One region of the Endozoicomonas sp. SESOKO3 genome, then DNA from elsewhere that is predicted to be linked to it. Evidence: predicted binding sites of a transcription regulator. Region 1 holds the regulator's gene; the other holds the start of a gene.
What was found. Region 1 encodes LexA, which represses DNA repair genes until DNA is damaged. Its sites were predicted from a motif close to TACTGTNTANNTANACAGTA; they were not measured.
Positions count from the first base shown of each region.

Region 2: the regulator LexA is predicted to act here: its motif matches at 5,484-5,503, upstream of recN (DNA repair protein RecN).

Region 1 is NZ_JAHHPR010000643.1:1,063-13,857, forward strand. Features, by position in the region: gene nagZ (beta-N-acetylhexosaminidase) at 51-1,097, opposite strand; gene KDK18_RS11285 (L,D-transpeptidase) at 1,137-1,619, opposite strand; gene KDK18_RS11290 (TetR/AcrR family transcriptional regulator) at 1,686-2,333, opposite strand; gene KDK18_RS11295 (serpin family protein) at 2,479-4,833, shown strand; gene lexA (transcriptional repressor LexA) at 5,110-5,712, shown strand; gene KDK18_RS11305 (SulA-like leucine-rich domain-containing protein) at 5,791-6,285, shown strand; gene KDK18_RS11310 (hypothetical protein) at 6,313-6,705, opposite strand; gene KDK18_RS11315 (DUF6586 family protein) at 6,883-7,377, opposite strand; gene topA (type I DNA topoisomerase) at 7,445-10,087, opposite strand; gene fadA (acetyl-CoA C-acyltransferase FadA) at 10,592-11,764, opposite strand; partial or broken gene fadB (fatty acid oxidation complex subunit alpha FadB) at 11,827-12,795, opposite strand, start outside.
Region 2 is NZ_JAHHPR010000151.1:458-9,811, forward strand. Features, by position in the region: gene KDK18_RS02595 (hypothetical protein) at 1-1,153, shown strand, start outside; gene dnaJ (molecular chaperone DnaJ) at 1,220-2,362, opposite strand; gene dnaK (molecular chaperone DnaK) at 2,568-4,487, opposite strand; gene grpE (nucleotide exchange factor GrpE) at 4,685-5,269, opposite strand; gene recN (DNA repair protein RecN) at 5,528-7,213, shown strand; gene KDK18_RS02620 (hypothetical protein) at 7,216-7,698, opposite strand; gene KDK18_RS02625 (GspE/PulE family protein) at 7,790-9,354, opposite strand, start outside.

The DNA.
Region 1 (12,795 bases):
AACATGGACACCAAAGACAACACCCACTGCATATGACGCATTATGAACAATCATTTGAATCGTTCAGAAAGGTAGTCCAGTCTGTCCTTACAACTCAAATATCGATCCAGAGTAACCAGTTCTTCCAAAGCTCGACCGCCGCTGGCCTCAAGTGAAGAAAAATCAGGCGGACAGAAAGAAGACTGTTCAAGCCAGGGCAGAACTTCCCGGACCCCCTTCCTATTGCTGAGTAACAAGAGATCACAACCCGCATTCAAGGCTTTTTCAACCCGGAGAGTATAACTTCCCGCTGAAGCGGCACCTTCCATAGTCAAACAGTCGCTAATAACTACTCCACTAAAACCAATCTGCTCTCTAAGAATATCTTTCAACCAGATTGAAGAAAAACCACAAGGCTGATCATCCACTTCAGAAAAGACAATGTGAGCGGGCATAATCGCTTCTATACCCTGCTCTATCAACGTTTTGAATGGCACCATGTCTTGCTGCCGGATAGCGTTTAACGAACGGTTGTCCCTGGGCAGGGTCAGGTGAGAGTCTTCATTGACACTGCCATGGCCGGGAAAATGCTTACCGACACAGGCCATTCCTGATTCATGGACACCACTGCACCATGCAGTGGCCAGTTTAATGACGTTTTCAGTCTCACTGCCTAACGCACGATCGCCCACTATTTCGGTCAGCCCAAGATTCAAATCCAATACTGGAGCCAGACTAAGGTCAAGGCCGCAGGAAAGAAGCTCTTCTGCCATAAGCCAACCGCAATCTTCAATCAACTCGAGCGCTTTCTGAGGATCACAATTGAAATATCTGGCGTAATGTTTTGCCGGCGGCAGACGGGTAAAGTCGTTCCTGAAACGCTGCACCCTGCCACCTTCCTGATCGACCATCAGAATCAGATTCTGCCGGATACTTCTGATGTCACTGACCAGGTCACACAACTGTTTGCGATCTTGAAAATTTCTGGCGAAAAACAATACGCCAGCAACGCCAGGATGCAGCAGTAATTCCCGCTCTTCGGGTTGGAGTGTCTGACCTTCAAGGTCAATGATCAGAACACCATTATTTTTCGCATCGTTTTGACCATGCGTATTCATACTTTTCCCGCTCTCCTGACCTGACTGCGTGCGATAAGACTACTCTGGCAGAATATCAATGGTAGTTCCCGGAACAACCCGGTCAAATAAATCAATCATGTCATGACCATGCATCCTTACGCAGCCTCTTGAACCCGGCTCGCCCATCACAGCGGAATCAGGCGCTCCATGGATATAGATATATCGTCGCATAGTATCGACATTTCCCAAACGGTTGTAACCGGGTTCCAGGCCACTTAGCCAGAGAATGCGGCTTAAGATCCAGTCCCGACGTTCAGAGTATTGTTGTTGTAGTTCCGGAGAATAAATCTCCCCCGTGTATCGCCTTCCTACAAACACTGCATTGAGAGGAAGGCCGTCACCTATTTTAGCTCGAATAATATGATGACCAAGGGGAGTCTGCCAGCTACCTTCCTGCTGACCTGTCCCCTTACTGGCAGTGGAGACAGAGTAACAGATCGTTTCTACCCCCTCCTGCATCAACTCCAGAGTCTGTGAGGCAATTCGAACATTAATATGCACAGCTGAATCTCGTATTGATTGGCTTCGCAGTGCCTCAGGCTTAAGAGCCTGCATGCAGAATAAACATTATCGGCCACTATCATGGGTGGCATGAGCACGCAGACCGGCTGCCATAAACGGCACCATTCTTCTCATGATATTCTCAAGATTGTCATCAATGTCGTAGTCTCTCTTGGCGATGGACAGGAGCGCATCAGCACCGGATACAGAGAAGACAGCAGAACCGAGACTAAAGTAGGTACGCCAGAATTTATCGGCAATCGGAAGGTCAGGACAGGCCCTGAACAGTAACTCAAAGTATCGACTGAAGACAGTTCCATAGGTTTCGGTCAGATAACGTTTCAGGTGCCCCTGGTTCTGGGTGAATGCCAGCCCCATGAGTTTCATGAAAATAGAGATGTCATCCGGCCTTCTGGGTTTCACAGCAAGAATATGGTCAACCAGTATCTGAAGCACAGCTTCAAGATCAGGTTGCTCACTGTGATCTGACCACTCATCCAGAGTGGTATTCAGCCCCTCCATAAAGGGAGCCAGAAAACGCGCAAATACTGCCTGTATCAACGCTTTTTTAGAGCCAAAGTGATAGTTCACTGCAGCCAGGTTAACCCCTGCCTGTCTTGTAATGGTTCTTAAGGAGGTTTCTGCGAAGCCATGTTCGGCGAAGAGCAGCTCGGCTGAATCCAGAATTCTCTCTACGGTTGAAGGTTGTGCCATGATCCGGGGAATTTTATAAGATTAATAAACGACTGTTTAGAACCTACGTTTCTTACCCTCAGCTGTCAAGGCCACTAGTAGCAAAGCCTCATCGAGTTAACCCAACGAGTCAGTGGTACGGAGCATTGCTCAACACTATTACAGGGTGCAAATTGTTGCCATCACTAACTTATCGGTTAGTGATTTCATCGACGACAAACACTTAACTAATAGTAATCAGGCAACCCATAATTTACGGCAATCTACAAACAATGCTCTTGCTGCAAAACAGGGAAGCACAAAGCATGGAAGCAGTGAGTTTATTCACGCTAATCAATTATTATCAAGTAATGGAGAAATGACTATGACACCTATTGGACACTCAATCAAATCAATATCAATGTCTTCGCAGCCATTTAATCTGCAAGACACACATACCGGGACCACACTACAGGCTTCTGATATTGCTAAAAAACTCATTGATAAAATCTCATTCGGGATTCTGAACAGTGAGGGCAAAAAAAGCACGGTAGCGTCTCCTACCAGCCTGACTCCGGTTTTGGGCATGCTTCTGGCGTGCATAGATGACAATGCCAAAAAGGAATCCATTTTGGGAATCCCCAAAGGAACCTTGACTGAAGAGCTGGAAACTGAAATCCATAAAGAACTCGGTAAATTCAGCAAAGACAACCCTTACGGAGGCCATCCTGAGCAGTTAATCTCTTGCGCTAACTTTATCGCTTCTGCTTTTCATGTCAGGGATGAGCAATTAGAAAAAATACTCTCTGAATGTTATCAAACTCAAAAGCTGGAAAGTAATCAATGGAACGTAGCTGAAGTCACAGAAGATTTTGTCAAGGAGAAAACCAAAGGAAAAATTAAAAATTTGTTTGATGGCATGAATGAAGTTACAGCGACAATAGGTAATGTAATGGAATTCCGGGGTGTCTGGGAGGATAGTTTTTCTCCAGATAAAACCGCTCCTCAAAGCTTTCTATGCGCAGATGGAACTCGTATTAACAACGTAAAAATGATGGTTAAAACTGAAACGGTTCAATGTGCTTCTAACAGCAAATTTGCTGCCATCGCCAAGGAATTCAAATCTGTGAATGGAGAAGATCTTAAACTGGTCGCAATAAAACCGCGTAAAGAAAGTGCCACAGCGATTAACAATCTTGATTCTGAAACGATTAATGAGCTGACTAAACAATTAAATTATAAAGAAGCGAAATATCAGCTATCGCTACCCAAAATAAAAGTAGAAGACAGTTGCGACACTCAGTTACTCGAGAAAATGTGTGAGGCATTAGGAACCGACATAGTAGCAGGAGATCTGACAAGACTAGGCCTACCGGCAGATCAGGATCTGGAGGTGCTTCAGAAGATCGTATTATCTGTTGATGAAGAAGGTGCTAGCGGTAAGATGGCGACTGTTGCAAAAATTTTAACAAGGTGCGTATCTGGAACTTCTCATTTTGATTTTGACTGCCCTGGCTACATTGCCATTGTAGACAAAGAAGGTAATCGGTTAATTGAGCTGGTCATAAAGGATGGCAGCTTTTTGGAGTTTGATGGTGATCCTGTAATCAGCACCGCTGGAAAACAGAGTTCTAATTCTAAAAAACTGGCAAGTTCCAACCCTTTTGATATGTATGATAGCGAAGATGATATATTTGATAGCGATGATGATATATCTGATAGCGATGATGATAGTTCTAATAACCCGTTCTTAAATAAACAGGAAGAAGTACAAAAAAACTTATCTCTAATAAAAGATCTGTCTTTTAGAACTTTTGAAACTGTTGATGTGAGCACTTATATAAATAAATTTTATAATCCAAATGGGTATTTAGATATTCAAAGTGCTGATGCAAACAATACTAATTTAACAGTCAGTTTTTCTTCTTTGGATAGTGCTAAAAAGTTTAAAGAAAGTGTATTAGAATCAATTGGTGAAAAAAATGGGAATTTAATTCGAGTTAACAAAAGCTTTTTTTCTATTGAAGTATATGTTTCAATTAGAGAATGGGATAAAATGATTGATAAAATAACTTCTGAATCCACTGATTTTTATATTTCTGACAGCAAAGATAATCCTACAATTATCCCTGCTGAAAAACCGAGCTCTGATAATCTGGTAACTTTTAACGATTATGATATGTCTGATAGTGAAGATGACAGTTCTGATAGCAAAGTTTATACGTCTGATGATCAATTCACATCTAAAAAAGAAGTAACCGATCAAACTCCAATGGGGAGTGTAAGTACTTTAATACAACAGAACTATAATCCGAATGGGGAGTTTGATATTCAGAATACTAAATCAGATCATATACAGCTAACACTCACGATGTCTTCTTTGGAAGAGGCTAAAAAGCTTAGAGAAAGAATATTAAAATCAATTGGAGACAAACATTTTAAATTTGTCAGGATTTTTGGTCGTGATTCTCCTTTTCAATTAGAGGTTTCTTTTCAAGCCTGGGACGCGCTGCGTGAGAAGTTAACTTTTAATCAACCATGAATCAATACAATGCTAAATCCGGAGATTAATCACCTCCGGATTTTTTTTAACAAAAGCCTCACAGAATCAGTTTGCGAATATCGGTCAACCATTCACCAGTAGGAAGGTAAAGCTTGCCACATGCATCATTGACGGCCCTTAGTTCAATTGCTGCTCATCATCGCGGCCCGACCTGCGCGGCCCGACCTGCGCGGCCCGACCTAACATAATGACTTGCCAGAGCAATATTACTGTATATAATCACAGATACTGTATAAAAAAACAGATTGAGTGACCATGATCAAACTGACTAAACGGCAATCCGAAATACTGGACCTGATCAAGTCTCATATCGAAGAGACAGGTTTCCCACCCACCAGGGCAGAAATCGCCAAGACCTTCGGTTTTCGTTCACCCAATGCGGCAGAAGAACATCTCAGGGCACTGGCCCGTAAAGGCGCCATCGAAATTACCCCCGGTGCTTCACGAGGTATCCGAATTCCAGACAGCCAGCCTGAAGGCCTTCCGATCATTGGACAGGTGGCTGCCGGTAACCCGATCCTCGCCCAGGAACATATCGAAGACCACCTGATGCTCAACCCCGGCTTCTTCACCCCAGCCGCTGACTTCTTGTTAAGAGTCAAAGGGATGAGCATGAAAAACATCGGGATTCTTGATGGTGACCTGCTGGCCGTTCACAAGACTACAGAGGTTCGAAACGGTCAGGTTGTCGTCGCCAGGATAGAAGACGAAGTCACCGTTAAACGATTCGAGAAACAGAAAAACAAGGTATTACTCCATCCGGAAAACGACGAGTTCGAAACCATTGTCGTCGATCTCACTCATGATATTTTCGCGGTCGAAGGTTTAAGCGTCGGGGTGATCAGAAATCAATCCTGAAACGGATGTTGTATGAGCACCTGTACACTTGAGTGAGAACACCGAAAAGCGACCGGACCATGCCAGGAGGAAGGATTCATGCTGTACCGAACAAGCAGTGAAAGGCACAATTTTTCAACATCAGGCTTTCAGAGCAACACAGTTCGCATAAACCGCTCCAGCCTGAAAAAAACGTTACCAGAGAAAAATAAAAGCTCTCCCAGTCCCAGTATTAATGAGCTCATTCTGTCAGGACAACCCTGGCAGGCCGAACAACTCCTGACACCAATGCTCAGTCAGCTTTCCAGTGACAGTGAACGCTGGTTGACTCTGATTCTGGCAGACAAATCGGATACCAGAACCTTGCAATGGTTAAAGAATTGCAACCTGAACCATGACAAGGTGCAAATTTTTAGCGCTAACGATGATCACCAGACACTGGAACTCACCCGGAAAGCACTGGCATCCGGAACCAGCCACACCGTCATTAGTTGGCTGGGACACTTGGATAAAGGGTGGCTAATCAAGCTTGAAAGCGCTGCCCGCAATGGACAGTGTCAGGGACTGGCTATTCGCAGCAGGCAGGTTGCATGAAAACCTGTCACTGCCTTGAAGATAGAGTCAATGCAGCACTCTGTTCTCAGGAATCTCTTCTTCAGAGGATTGGGGACGAGTCAGTTCAGCAACTTCCCGCATTCCGGCGTCAAACATGACCTTTGCCACTTGTAGATACTCTCCTTCAAGATACTCCTTGGCTTCCCCGGAAAATTTCATGGTCAGCAGGGGCTCGCCCTCTTCATCACTGCGTCGCAAAACAATCTCTCCTGTTGGAAGTTCCACAATTTCCAAAAACGATGCAGCCATATTTCGTCCCATAAATAGCGAGTAAGAGGTGGAAATCATGCAGCATTGTGCATCATGATGCAACAGGTCAATGCAGAGTAATGTGAAAGGATGATTAACCAGCATACTGGTAGACATACCTGCAGAACAGCACAGCATGATCTTTGTCATAGGGTACCTCTGTCAAACCTGTCTGAATCGCACCTACAGAGCCCCCCCCCTGGCTCATTGAGTGTTGACCCCGGCTTATATAAGACTTTGTACCTATATCCCTCCCTGGGCACAAGATACTCCCCAGTCTATGGCGATCCCAACGGTTGAACGCAGAATGAGCAGTAAATGATTAAGTCACCATTCGAGATTGAAATTTCTGAAGTGGCCCACCAATTCCTTGAGGGAAGCAAGAATACTTTTGGCACTTTCCGGTGTTTTAACACCTCTTGTACTTCCAGCACTGTCCGAAGCAATCATGGCAGTATTGATTTTATTAGAATATGATTGTATATCATCGTCTAAAAGTGAAATTTCGCCATAAGCTTTGAGTAAATCTGCCAGCCAGCTGTCAGACAACTCTAATTGTTTTAGCTGCTCGAGTTCAGAAACATCACCTTCCTGCTCACTTACCAAGTTGTAAGCTTCTTCCAGAGACATCAGACGGCTTAACTGATGACCATAAGGAGACAATATCTCTGCCAGCATGGAGAAATATGCCTGACGAGCATGCAACAAAAATGCTTCGCGAAAAGCTTCCTGCTCGAAAGGTTCTGCTCTTTCCCAAGTACCCAATTGTAAACGGGCATAGTGCAACTTCTTATTGGTATAGGCTCGCCACTGCTCAGACATAATCATTCTCACAAATAGAAAGACCCTCACGGATCACCGCGAAGGTCTTGTTTTTGAACAGGCCAGATCAGGATTTTTTGCGCTTTCTGGTGACTTTTTCTTCCCACTTACCTTCCTGGAAGGTAGCACTCCACCCCGTCGCCTTACCTTCTGACTCACTCATAACATACTGAGTCTTGGTTTTACGACTAAAGCGGATTATCGCTGGATTGCCTTCAGCATCCTGTCTCGGAGCATCCAGAAGATAATGATATTTAGGATCAATAGCCGCCTGATGAGGGATCAGTTCACTGACCAGAGGAGCACGGGTCTCACGATTCTTTGGAAATTGGCTGGCGGCCAGAAAAAGTCCGGAGGCACCGTCCCTGAGAATGTAGTGATCATCCACTTTCAGACACTTAAGTTCGGGCATGGGCACCGGATCCATTTTTGGGGGGGCCGCTTCCCCACTCTTCAGCAGTTTACGGGTGTTTTTACACTCACTGTTGGTGCAACCAAAGTATTTGCCAAAACGTCCCGATTTCAGCTGCATCTCGGAGCCACATTTGTCACATTCAAGCACAGGGCCATCATAACCTTTGAGCTTGAACTGACCTTGTTCCACTTCATAGCCGGAGCAGTCCGGGTTATTACCACAGACATGAAGCTTGCGCTGCTCATCAATCAGATAGCTTTCCATCGCTGTAGAACACTTGGGACAACGATGCATAGCTCGCAAAGCGTTAACTTCAGCATTCTCATCGTCAGCATCTTCAACCTCTTCTCCAGGCACCAGATTAATCGTACATTTACAACGCTCCTTCGGGGGGAGCGAGTAACCGGAACAGCCCAGGAAGACGCCAGTACTCGCTGTACGAATCATCATATCCCTGCCACATTCAGGACATTTGATGTCGGTGGGAGAAGGGTCATTGGATCGCATGCCATCACTGTCGTTTTCAGCCTGCTCCAGCTTGTTGCTGAAATCACTGTAGAAATGGTCCAGCAGATCCTTCCAGTTCTTGCCACCTTCAGCCACCACATCGAGATTTGACTCCATATTGGCGGTAAAGTTGTAATCCATAAGATCATGGAAATTTTCAACCAGCCGGTCTGTGACAATATCGCCCATTTTCTCGGCATAGAAACGACGATTTTTCAGAGATACATAACCACGATCCTGAATGGTCGAAATTATGGAAGCATAAGTCGAGGGTCTTCCAATTCCGCGCTTCTCCAGCTCCTTAACCAGAGCCGCTTCACTGAAACGGGCCGGCGGCTTTGTAAAGAGTTGTTTCGGGTCCAGTTTTTTCAGATCCAGGGGGTCACCTTTGTTCAGGGCGGGCAGAATGATGTCTTCACCCTTCTTGGCAATAGCTGCCATGACACGAGTGTAGCCATCAAACTTCAGGGTTCTGCCTCTCGCCCTCAGATCAAAGTCATCCACTCTGACCGTCAGGGAAGTGCTCAGGTACTCCGCGGGCGTCATCTGACAGGCAACAAATTGTCTCCAGATCAGCTCATAGAGTCGCTCTGCATCCTTCTCAAGTCCGGATATAGAACCCGGCTGAGCAGTCACAGAGGAAGGACGTATTGCTTCGTGTGCCTCCTGAGCGCCTTCTTTGCTGGAATACCGGTTTGGCTCCTCTGGCAGATACTTCGCACCGTAGGTACCATTAATAAACTCCCGGGCACTCTCCACTGCTTCCTGACTCAGATTGGTGGAGTCAGTACGCATATAAGTAATATGACCCGCTTCGTAGAGGCGTTGAGCCATCATCATGGTTTTCTTGACACTGAATCCAAGACGGGTGCTGGCTGCCTGCTGTAGCGTTGAGGTAATAAAAGGGGCAGAAGGACGACTGCGGGTCGGCTTATCTTCTCGCTCTGTCAGCTGGTAATCAGCACGTCTCAGCTTTTCCAGAACAACTTCAGTGGAGGCCTCACTGGTAGGTCTGAAGGCGTCACCGGCTTCTTTGGCGACTTGGAAGCGAATAACTTCCCCACTCCCGGTAGTCAGGTCAGCATAGACTTCCCAATACTCTTCCGGGATAAAACTTCTGACTTCACGCTCCCGCTCAACAATTAACTTAACCGCTACAGACTGGACTCGCCCTGCCGACAGGCCACGGGCAATTTTCGCCCAGAGCAATGGGGAAACCATATAACCCACTACGCGGTCGAGGAACCGCCTTGCCTGCTGGGCATTGACCCGGTCAATATTGAGAATACCCGGCTCCTTGAAGGCTTCCTGGATGGCATTCTTGGTAATTTCATTGAAAACGACCCGCCGATATCGATCAGGCTCTCCCCCTATGGCCTCCTGAAGATGCCAGGCTATAGCCTCTCCCTCACGGTCCAAATCCGTTGCGAGGTAGATTTTGTCAGCAGACTCGGCAAGGCGTCGAAGCTCATCGACCACTTTCTCTTTGCCAGGCAAAATTTCGTAACGGGCTTTCCACCCTTCTTCAGGGTCAATGCCCATTCTTTCAATGAGCTGTTCTTTGGCTTTGCGCTTCTTATGGATGATTTTCTGCTCAGGAGATAGCTTACGTGTCTCAGCAGCGGCCCTTGCCCGAGCTTTGGGATCCACAGGCTTCTTGGAGCCACCCGCGGTGGGCAGGTCACGAATGTGACCAACACTGGACTTAACAACAAAGTCCTTGCCCAGATATTTGTTTATAGTCTTCGCCTTGGCCGGCGACTCGACGATAACTAGAGATTTACCCATGCTACCTTACACGTCCTGTAATCAGCTCCATTGTTCCGGTTATGCTGACAAGCCTGGAAAAAAGATTAAAAACACTCAGTGCTGCCTGCGACCAAAACAAGAAAGGTCGGGAATTGAAAATTGTTTCAATATATAAGGTCAAGAAAAACATCGGTCAAGCAAAACTCTTCAGTGATGGCAATTTTTTCTTGAACGACCCTCTTATTTATCGTTTCACAGCCACAATGATTAATCCACCCGGTTATAAGCAATAATTACCTTGAATATCAAAAGATTATTTAATTACTGCGAAGCCTGACAGATTTCAGGATGATTATTCACGGGAAAAAACCGGCTTTTTTTGTCGACAAAGCGACTCAAGCAAACCTTGTCAGAGATCCCCATCAGAGAAGTAGAGCCTCTGCATAAAAATACATAAAAGCAGGATACCCCGAAATGACATTCCGGGGTAAATACGTTCAGGCAGGATAAGCCAGGCAGGCACGCCTGGCAAAGGCCGACGTATTACAGACGCTCAAAGACCGTAGTAATACCCTGACCCAGTCCTACACACATCGTAGCCACACCGATCGTACCGTTGTTTTGCTTCATCACGTTCAGCAGGGTACCGGAGATTCGGGCACCGGAGCATCCGAAGGGGTGACCCAGAGCTATTGCCCCACCGTTCAGGTTCACCTTCTCGTCCATCTTCTCCAGCAGGTTCAGGTCTTTCAGAACAGGCAGAGCCTGAGCAGCAAACGCTTCATTGAGCTCAACATGATCAATATCATCGATAGTCAGGCCTGCACGCTCCAGTGCTTTTTTGGTGCTGGGTACAGGTCCATAACCCATGATGGACGGATCAACACCAGCAACCGCCATGGAACGAATCACGGCCATTGGTTGAAGACCCAGATCCTGAGCACGCTGTGCGGACATAACGATCATGCAGGAAGCCCCATCGGTAATCTGGGAAGAAGTACCAGCTGTGACTGTACCTTTCGGGTTAAAGGCTGGCTTCAGTTGAGCCAGTCCTTCAAGCGTGGTTTCAGGACGGATCGTCTGATCTTCGGTGAAGACTGCCAGGTTGCCATCATCATCATGCCCCTGCATGGGGATGATCTCATCCTTGAAGTGACCGGCTTTGGTTGCTTCCCAGGCTCTCATATGAGATCTGACACCAAATTCATCCTGGGCTTCACGAGTAATACCGTGCATCAACCCCAGCATTTCTGCGGTCAGACCCATCATGCCTGCCGCTTTGGCAGCATATTTTGACAGACGTGGATTAGGATCCACTCCATGCATCATGCCTACATGTCCCATGTGCTCAACACCACCTACGACAAAGACATCACCGTTCCCGGTTTGAATAGCCTGAGCAGCAGTGTGCAGTGCACTCATGGAAGAACCACACAGACGGCTGACAGTCTGGGCAGAAGAAGTATGAGGGATCGGAGTCATCAGGGATGCCATACGGGCAACGTTCCACCCCTGCTCCAGAGTCTGGTTAACACAACCCCAGATGACATCTTCAACTTCTTCAGGGTTAACACCAGGGTTACGGTTCAGAACCCCTGTGATGAGGTTTGCAGACAGATCATCGGCACGGACATTTCGATACATGCCACCCTTGGAACGACCCATGGGGGTCCGGCCATAGTCTACGATTACGGCGTCTCTCGGATTAAGGCTCATAGTCAATTCTCTCTTAAATCTGTTGATCGTGATTAGCCACTTTTTTTGTGGCTCAAGGCTGTTTACGCGCCGTAAAACGTTTTGCCTTCACGGGCCATTTCCCGCAGCTTTTCAGTAGGCTGGTACAGAGGACTGATATGAGCGTACTGATCAGCCAGCTCTACGAACTTGTCGACACCCATGCTATCGATGTACTTCAGGGCACCGCCACGGAAAATCGGGAAGCCGATGCCGTTGAGCAGAGCCAGGTCCGCCTCTGCTGGGGTATCAACAATGCCGTCTTCCAGTGTGCGAACGGTTTCCATACACAGTGGAATCATCATGCGATCAATAATTTCCTGTGTTTCAAACTCACGGCTTTCACCTGCCACTTCAGAGAGAAGCTGATAAGCCGTTTCGTCAACCACTTTCTTGGGCTTACCTTTCTTGTCCTGCTCGTATTTGTAAAAGCCGACGTTGGTCTTCTGTCCGTAACGCCCCTTCTCATACATCACATCAATAGCGTTCTTCCAGTCACGGGACATACGATCCGGGAAGCCTTCAGCCATCACTTTTTCAGCATGGGAGCCTGTATCAATACCGACAACATCAAGCAGGTAGGCAGGACCCATTGGCCAGCCAAACTTCTCCATAACTTTGTCGACTTTCTGGAAGTCAGCACCGTCTTTCACCAATGAAGCGAAGCCGCCGAAGTATGGGAAAAGCACACGGTTAACCAGGAATCCGGGACAGTCGTTAACAACGATAGGCACTTTGCCCATCTTCTTGGCATAGGCGACAACGGTTGCAACCGTTTCTTCGCTGGTTTTCTCACCACGAATCACTTCAACCAGAGGCATGGCGTGAACCGGGTTAAAGAAGTGCATGCCACAGAATTTTTCCGGTCTTTTCAGATCCTTAGCCAGTTCTGTTATAGAAATGGTTGAAGTATTAGAAGCCAGAACAGCGTCTTCACTGACGTGATTTTCTACTTCACCCAGTACCGCTTTCTTGACATTGACATTCTCGACAACCGCTTCCACAACGACATC
Region 2 (9,354 bases), on a different contig from region 1:
ATCGTTTCATCCCAGGGTAGCGGGTGACGAGATTTTTATAGAAAAGATTCTCAAGGCGGGATTAACACCCCAAACGGCCAATCGCTACGTCGAGGCCGATATTGATTCAGCCACCCGTATTATCGCTTACGCTAAATATGGAATACCTTCTGATCTCGCGGGCAGCTTAAATAAAAACGGCATCTCTGTCTTGACTGACTTTGCGCATACTAACCTTCAGGAAGCGTTCGAACACGGGCTAACGACAGAAGATTTGCCCAGATACAAGGGACTCACCGGATCAGCCTATGATTTAAAAAAACTCTATTTTTCAAAAGTGCCTGCTGATTTTCTTCATGAAGCCGTGAGTAAAAACATAAGACTGGAAGATGCGACTTCTCTCTACTTCCGCGGCATTGACCTGGACACCTACCCATCTCTAATCTCTGACCAACAGACTTGTGCTGCCTACCCCACAACCCACCTTGAGTTTGAGTACTTGGGTAATCTTGTAGACTACCACAGTAAAAAAGAGCCTATTCCACTTCCAAAAGCTCTATTTTTCCGGCTTAACACACTATTTACATACGATACCATGGACTATTTTTCAACGAACGATCAGGAGGAGATTTTCAAGTACGTTGAAGACATAGTCAAACAGACAACAAAAAAACCAACGATTTATAGTTTGCTCTACCTGACAGCACTGATTGTCACACAAAAGCTTCACTACGCAAAAGTAGATGAAGGCGAGCTGAAGCTGACTTTCTCAAAAGAACGTCCGATAGTTGAATTTTGGCGGAGAGGGATTGGCGACTGTGATAAATACACGGTATTGGGGATGGTTGTTTTTAATCAACTGAAACAACTGTTTCCTGACGTACTGGCAAATGTTTACCTGACCGATAAGTTGTTTTCAACATGTAAAAACCATGCTTGGAACACCGTCGTCATTGCCGAAGAAGATCGCCTGATTTTCACATACATTGACATAACAAGGTTCGATAGTGATATCGATAGTCCAAAGGTTGGTTTTTGGGAGTTTCTAATAGTGAAGCAAATGCTAAAGAACCCGTTCAGAAACAAAAACGAAGGACTGGGAGCCATGATCACAGAGCTCTTTGACCATCAATACTTTCTTGGCGAATACGAGAAATATTTCTGTACGCCATAGATGAAGAAGGCTACACAAAAAAAGTGGCGCTAATGCCACTTTTTTATTTTCAATCTGGCAAACTGATCAGGACGACATATCGTCAAAGAACTTCTTAACCCCTTCAAAGAAGGACGTTTTCTTGGGAGACTGGCGATGTTCACCTTCTGCGACAAAGGTTTCCTTCAACTCTTGCATCAGCTCTTTCTGACGTTCGGTCAGATGCACGGGTGTTTCTACCACCACACGACACATCAGGTCACCGCGACTGCCGCCACGAACTGGCGTGACACCTTTATCGCGGAGACGGAACAACTTGCCAGTCTGGGTTTCTTTTGGAATCTTGAGTTTTACCCGGCCGTCGAGGGTCGGAACTTCCAGCTCGCCACCCAGGGCGGCATCAACAAAGGTAATGGGCACTTCACAGTATAGGTGTTTGCCATCACGCTGGAAGATCGGATGGTCTACCACGCTGACCTGAACATAGAGATCTCCGGCTGGACCACCATTGACGCCTGCTTCACCTTCACCCGCCAGACGAATACGATCACCGGTATCGACACCGGCAGGAATCTTAACAGACAGCGTCTTATATTCCTGAACCCGACCTTCACCATGACACTCACGACAAGGGTCTTTAATCATCTTGCCAGTACCGTGACAGTCAGGACAGGTCTGCTGAACAGAGAAAAAGCCCTGTTGCATACGCACCTGACCCACACCACCACAAGTGCTACAAGTCACAGGAGAAGTCCCTTTTTTGGCACCTGTACCATCACAGGACTTACAACCGACCAGAGAAGGAATCTTGATTTTCTTGGTAGTACCCTTAACCGCCTCTTCCAGACTCAGTTCCAGTTGATAGCGCAGATCAGCACCGCGCTGAACGGAGCTTCGGGAATGACCACCACCGCCAAAGATATCACCAAAAACATCACCGAAGACGTCACCAAAGCCGCCAGCGCCACCAAAGCCACCAGCACCACCCATACCGCCCATGTTAGGATCGACACCGGCATGACCGTACTGGTCGTAGGCGGCACGCTTCTGATCGTCAGAGAGGATTTCAAAAGCCTCGTTGACTTCCTTGAAATTCTCTTCCGCTTCTTTGTCATCGGGGTTACGGTCAGGGTGGAACTTCATAGCCATACGGCGATAGGCCTTCTTGATCTCCTTGTCAGAGGCCCCCTTTTCTACGCCCAGTACTTCGTAAAAATCACGTTTTGCCATTAGTAACACCCTGTGGTCAGGTTCCGTCAGATCACCTGACCGAAATAATCCAAATCGCTTTCATACATCGGGAACGATCCCGATTTATTGAATCAGAGACTGTTTGGAAAATCGGCGAAACCTTTCAGACAGTCTCTTAAACACAACAGCGCGGGAGAAAGCTCCCGCGCCGCCAAATCAACTCATACCGCAGCGCGGAATGGGCTTACTTCTTGTCATCTTTCACTTCTTCGAACTCGGCGTCTACGGCGTCATCCGCAGCGGAAGAAGATTCAGCCTCCTGTGCACCTTCAGCGCCGGGTTGCTGGGCTTCTGCATACATCTTCTGAACCAGACCAGCAGAAGCTTCAGAGAGAGCCTTGGATTTCTCTTCGATGAGATCCTTGTCGTCCCCCTTCAGAGCCTCTTCCAGAGCAGTCAAAGCTTCGTTGATCGCACTCTTCTCTTCTTCCGTTGCCTTATCACCGGCTTCTTCCAGAGTCTTGCGCGTCGCATGTACCAGACCATCACCCGTGTTACGGACAGCCGCCAGTTCTTCGAACTTCTTGTCTTCAGCCGCGTTTGCTTCAGCGTCCTGAACCATTTGATCGATTTCATCGTCAGACAGGCCGGAAGACGCTTTGATCACGATAGACTGCTCTTTACCAGTAGCCTTGTCTTTGGCAGAAACGTTGAGGATACCGTTAGCATCCAGGTCAAAGCTGACCTCAATCTGAGGCATGCCACGTGGAGCCGGTGGAATGTCAGACAGGTCAAAACGCCCCAGTGACTTGTTGGCAGATGCCTGTTTGCGCTCACCCTGGCAGACATGAATGGTTACAGCACTCTGGTTGTCATCAGCAGTAGAGAACACCTGCGACTTCTTGGTCGGAATCGTGGTGTTCTTTTCGATCAGTGCCGTCATAACGCCACCCATGGTTTCGATACCCAGAGTCAGCGGAGTGACGTCCAGCAACAGTACGTCTTTAACGTCGCCAGCCAACACCGCACCCTGGATGGAAGCACCCATAGCAACCGCCTCGTCAGGGTTCACGTCTTTACGAGGCTCCTTGCCGAAGAACTCAGCCACCTTTTCCTGAACCATTGGCATACGGGTCTGACCGCCTACCAGAATGACTTCGTCGATATCAGACAGATCCAGATCAGAATCCTTTACCGCCAGTCGGCATGGCTCCAGAGAGCGCTGAACCAGATCTTCTACCAGGGACTCCAGCTTGGAACGGGTTACTTTAACGTTCAGGTGCTTAGGACCAGTTGCATCGGCAGTGATGTAAGGCAGGTTAACATCCGTCTGCTGAGCAGAAGACAGCTCGATCTTGGCTTTTTCAGCGGCTTCTTTCAGACGCTGCATGGCCAGAGGATCACCTTTGAGGTCGATGCCCTGATCTTTTTTGAACTCTTCAGCCAGGTAGTCGATCATACGCATGTCGAAGTCTTCACCACCCAGGAAAGTGTCACCGTTGGTGGCCAGTACTTCGAACTGGTGCTCGCCGTCGACATCAGCAATCTCGATAATAGAGATATCAAAAGTACCACCACCCAGGTCGTATACGGCAATGGTCTGATCACCTTGCTTCTTGTCCATGCCATAGGCCAGGGCAGCAGCAGTGGGCTCGTTAATGATACGTTTAACGTCCAGACCGGCGATACGACCAGCATCTTTGGTCGCCTGACGCTGTGCATCGTTGAAGTAAGCGGGTACGGTAACCACCGCTTCAGTAACAGATTCGCCCAGATAGTCTTCAGCGGTCTTCTTCATTTTCTTCAGGATTTCAGCAGAAATCTGAGGTGGTGCTTTTTTGTCACCTTTAACTTCAACCCATGCGTCGCCGTTGTCAGCTTCAACAATCTTGTAAGGAACCATCTGAATGTCTTTCTGGACCACATCGTCTTTGAAACGGCGACCGATCAGGCGCTTGATGGCAAACAGGGTATTATCAGGGTTGGTAACGGCCTGACGCTTGGCTGGCTGCCCTACCAGAGTCTCACCATCGTCTGTGAAGGCGATGATGGAAGGCGTGGTACGACCGCCTTCAGCATTTTCTAAAACCTTGGCTTTTTCACCATCCAGAATGGATACACAAGAGTTGGTGGTTCCCAGATCAATACCGATTATTTTACCCATTGTTCAATCTCTCCATTGCCCTGCTTGCAGAGCGAAATTCTTTAGTTCAATTCTGTAATTCAATTCTTCAGCTGAGGGCCGCTTGCCAATAAGTGGTGAGCGGCTGTTTTTGGCCTTTGAAATCAATATGGGATCAATTGATTTGATTTCAAGGCTGTTGAAACATTCTTTTTTTGAATATTCCTCAACAAAATCACCTATTTGGAAACGACGACCATGGCTGGACGAATCAGACGGCCATTCAGCTTGTAACCTTTCTGAAAGACATCAATCACGGTGTTGGCTTCAACATCGGGATTCGGAACCATGGACATAGCCTGATGGAAATTCGGGTCAAAAGGCTGTCCGTTCGGATCTTCCTGCTCCACCCCAAAGCGCCCCAGTGCATCCAGAAACTGCTTCAGTGTTAGCTTCATGCCTTCTATAAGAGCTTCGTGGGCTCCTTCTGCCTGTTCAGCGCTTTCTATTCCTTTTTCCAGGCTATCAACCACTGGAATCAGCGCATCAACAAATTTTTCCAAGGCAAACTTATGAGCCTTTTCAACATCCTGCTCAGCGCGACGCTTGATGTTCTGCATCTCAGCAGCAGCGCGCAGAGTCTGATCTTTCGCTTTGGCCAGCTCTTCGTTCAGCGCTTCCAGCTGACTCTCAAGGCCGTCGGTCAGATCACCTTCACTGTCCAGCTCAACACCACCTTCTTCGTTCAGCAAGTTTTCTTCTGCCTGCTGTTCGGTGGCTTCTTCCATTTCCTGCTCATCAGGTTTGCTGTTTTCTACTGTCATTCCAGAATCTCCGACCGGGAGTCAAATCGTTTGATGAAACGTATATTGGGTCACGAAATCTGGATTCAAGACCTGCAAACAGTTTTTTTAACGCAACCGATCATTTCGCAAAACACTGATCTGCAGAACAAAATCACAACATGCTCTGGTCTCAATCTGGTCGTAATCAGAGTATTTTTTTTAGCTCCAACTTTACGAATGTCTCACATCAGGTTACTGTATATATAAACAGTCACGCTACACTAGCGGGTATTCATCATGCTGACCCAATTGTCCATCAGCAACTTTGCCATCGTTGACCAGCTGGATCTGGACATCCAATCCGGAATGACTGTGATTACCGGCGAGACCGGTGCTGGCAAGTCCATCATGCTGGATGCACTGGGTCTGGCCACGGGTGACAGAACCGACAGTCATTGCGTTCGTCAAGGCACGGACAAAGCTGAAATACAGGCTTCTTTTGATATCAGTCATTGCTCTGCGGCCAAAGCGTGGCTCCGGGAAAAAGATTTGACCAGTGATGATGAGTGCATCCTCCGCAGAGTCATTACCAAAGAAGGACGGTCCCGTGCCTATATCAATGGAACACTCTCTCCCCTTGCCGATCTTCGGGGCATTGGTGAGCGGTTAATTGATATTCACGGCCAGCATGAAAGCCAGTCGTTACTGAAAAAAAACAGCCATCGACTGCTACTGGATGATTATGCCGGTCTACAAAAACTAGCCTCCGAAGTGGCTTGCATTGCTCATCAGTTCAACCAGACGCATCATGAGCTGAATACACTGGCCCATAACCGCAAAGAACAGAATGAAAGAGTTCAACTGCTCAGCTATCAACTTCAGGAACTTGAACAATTGTCACTTCAGGAAGGAGAACTGGAACAGCTTGAGCTAGAACTCAGACAGTTATCCCATGCTGAAAGCACTCTTTCGGTTTGTCATGAGATCAACACTATTTGCTCCGACAATGAGACCGGCAACATTCTCCAGCAACTGTCTGTCTGTCTGCAGCGTCTGGGCGATCTGGACATGGATCACCCAGCCATCAGCAACACATTGGAGATGATGTCCTCTGCCCAGATTCAGGTCGAGGAAGCGGTAGGGGAAATCAATCACTTCATTGATCATTTTGATGCTGATCCGGCCAGAATGCAGGATGTGGATGAACGTCTCAGCGCTATATACGACCTTGCGAGAAAGCACAGGGTTCAGCCCGAAGCGTTATTGGAAAAACAAAACACCCTCAGCTCTGAGCTGGAGAGCATCCAGTTCGGCGATGAACGAGTTGAAGCGTTACAACAAAAACTGATCGAATTGAAATCCGAGTTTCAGAACCAAAGCGAAAAACTATCCGGAAAACGTCAATCTGCAGCCAGACAGCTTGAGAAAAAAGTCACCATGCGTATGGCCTTGCTGGGCTTGCCCCACGGACAGTTCGTCATTGCCCTGACACCGGTAGAGAGCAGCACTCTCTCACCCAATGGTGCTGAAGACATCGAATTCCTGGTAACGACCAACCCGGGTCAGCCACCCAGAGCATTAACCAAAGTAGCTTCTGGTGGTGAACTGTCCAGAATCAGTCTGGCCATTCAAGTGATAACCGCTCAAACCTCTCATATCCCCAGTATGATCTTTGACGAAGTGGATGTCGGCATTGGCGGTGGAACTGCGGAAATCGTCGGAGCCATGCTCAGGGAGCTGGGGGAAAGAAGTCAGGTAATTTGTGTCACCCATCAGCCTCAGGTGGCGTCACAGGGGCATCAGCATTTGCACGTTAGCAAGAAGGTCCGCAATGCCAAAACCTCCACCGAGATTGTCGGCCTGAATGGCGATCGTCGTGTTAAAGAGGTCGCTCGAATGCTGGGTGGAGTCGAAATGACCGAGTCCACGCTCAACCACGCAAAAGAGATGCTTAGCCTGACCCATTCAAGGTCCGCAGCCTGAAATCACCTCTGCAGTTCCTTGATGAGTAATCCCATTCCTTTGGCCAGTTCCCTTATGGCTTTGGGTGCATATTCTATTTCAACCCAACGCTCATCCTTATCGGGGTACAAAATCCAGCAACGCTGCTCAATGCTGGAACAGTCTGATTCCAAAGTATGACCAACGCCGTATACTACCAGGGTATTATTGTTTCTGACCAGTCCCTGCTCCAGTTGCTGATAGCGAGTCACCACCAACTCACCTTCCCGGTTGGCCTTTACAGAATATTTTATGGATGATTTTCTGGCCCCATCTTTGATAGCGTTTGCCTTGAGCAGGCTGTTCAAATAGGACTCCAGCACAAGATCGGCCACGGCCGGATCAAAATTCTGCTGCATCTGCTCAACAAATGATTGAGGTGCTTCGGCTGGTTGCAGTTCCATTACCTTCTGCGCCTGAACCGCAAAAGGAAATAAAAGCAAGCTTGTAAGGGTAAGTATTTTCATTATTATTCGACTGTTCCACTGTCACTTAAGATATTAATATCGAATAGTCAGTGGGAGACTTCAAGCATTTCCTTCAGTAGCTGAGAGCCAGTCAGTGCTGCTGGTCTGGCGTCACCCTCATTACTTCTTCGATGGTTGTTAATCCTGTTGCGACTTTCTGAGCTCCGGAAAGACGAAGACTGTACATACCTTCCTTAATAGATTGGCGACGAAGACTCTCTATATCGGCATTCTCTGCCAGCATATCCTTCAAAGGTTGAGACATAGGCATTAACTCATAAACACCCGCTCGCCCCCTGTAGCCGGTATCCCGACATTCCACACAACCCACAGGTTGAAAGATCTGCGCTGGTGCAGGAACTGACCAGGGGCGAGTGAGGGATTTCCAACCGGATTTGTCGAATTTTACTGACTGTTTGCAGGAAGGACACAAAACTCTGACTAGCCTCTGAGCCATAACACCCAGAACCGTAGCTTTGATGAGATAGTGGGGAACACCAATCTCCAGCAGACGGGTTATTGCGGACGGTGCGTCATTAGTGTGCAGAGTGGAAAGCACCAGATGACCGGTCAGTGCCGCCTGAATCGCCATTTCAGCGGTTTCAAGATCCCGAATCTCCCCCACCATAATAATATCCGGGTCCTGACGTAGAAGTGCACGCAGACCGCTGGCAAACGTCAGATCAATGTTATGCTGGACCTGCATCTGGTTGAAGCTGGATTCCACCATTTCAATAGGATCTTCAATGGTACAGACATTCACCTGATCGGTGGCCAAAGTTTTCAGAGTCGAATAGAGCGTGGTGGTTTTACCTGAGCCGGTAGGGCCTGTGACCAAAACAATCCCATTGGGCTGCGCAGTCATATGAGTCCAGCGACGTTCGTCTTCTCTGGAAAAGCCCAGTTCTCGAAATCCTTTGACCAGAACATCCGGATCAAAGATCCGCATCACCAGTTTTTCCCCGAACGCAGTCGGCAAGGTTGAAAGCCGCAGTTCGACTTCATTGCCATCCGGGTTGCGGGTTTTGAGCCGACCATCCTGAGGCTTTCTTTTCTCTGCCACATTCATTCGACCGAGAATCTTCAGACGACTGGTCACGGCAGTAGCCACCTTGGCCGGCATCTGATAGATAAGGTGCAACACCCCATCAATTCGAAAACGCAGATGAGTCTGCTCTCGCCTGGGTTCAACATGGATATCACTGGCCCGCTGCTCAAAGGCGTACTGGAGCAGCCAATCCACAATATTGACAATGTGCTGGTCATTGGCGTCCGGAGCTTTCATATTGCCCAGCTCAAGCATCTGCTCAAAGCTGTTCAGCTGAGTGGACTGAACGCCATTCTGTTCATTAGCGCCCAGAACAGAACGTGCCAGTCGATAAAACTCCGAGGTGTATCTCCGGATATCAGTCGGACTGGCAACAACTCGCCGGATTTCCTTGCGGTTAGTATGCCTGAGATTATCCTCCCAACCGCTGTGCCAGGGTTGCGCTGAAGCGATAACAATCTCATCAGCCGTGACTTCTACCGCCAGAATTTGGTGTCGTAAAGCATAAGCGTGAGACATGACCGGAGTAATGGCCGTGGCATCGATTTTCAATGGGTCAATATGAAAATATTCCTGACCTGACAGATTCGCCAGCCAGAGCATCAACG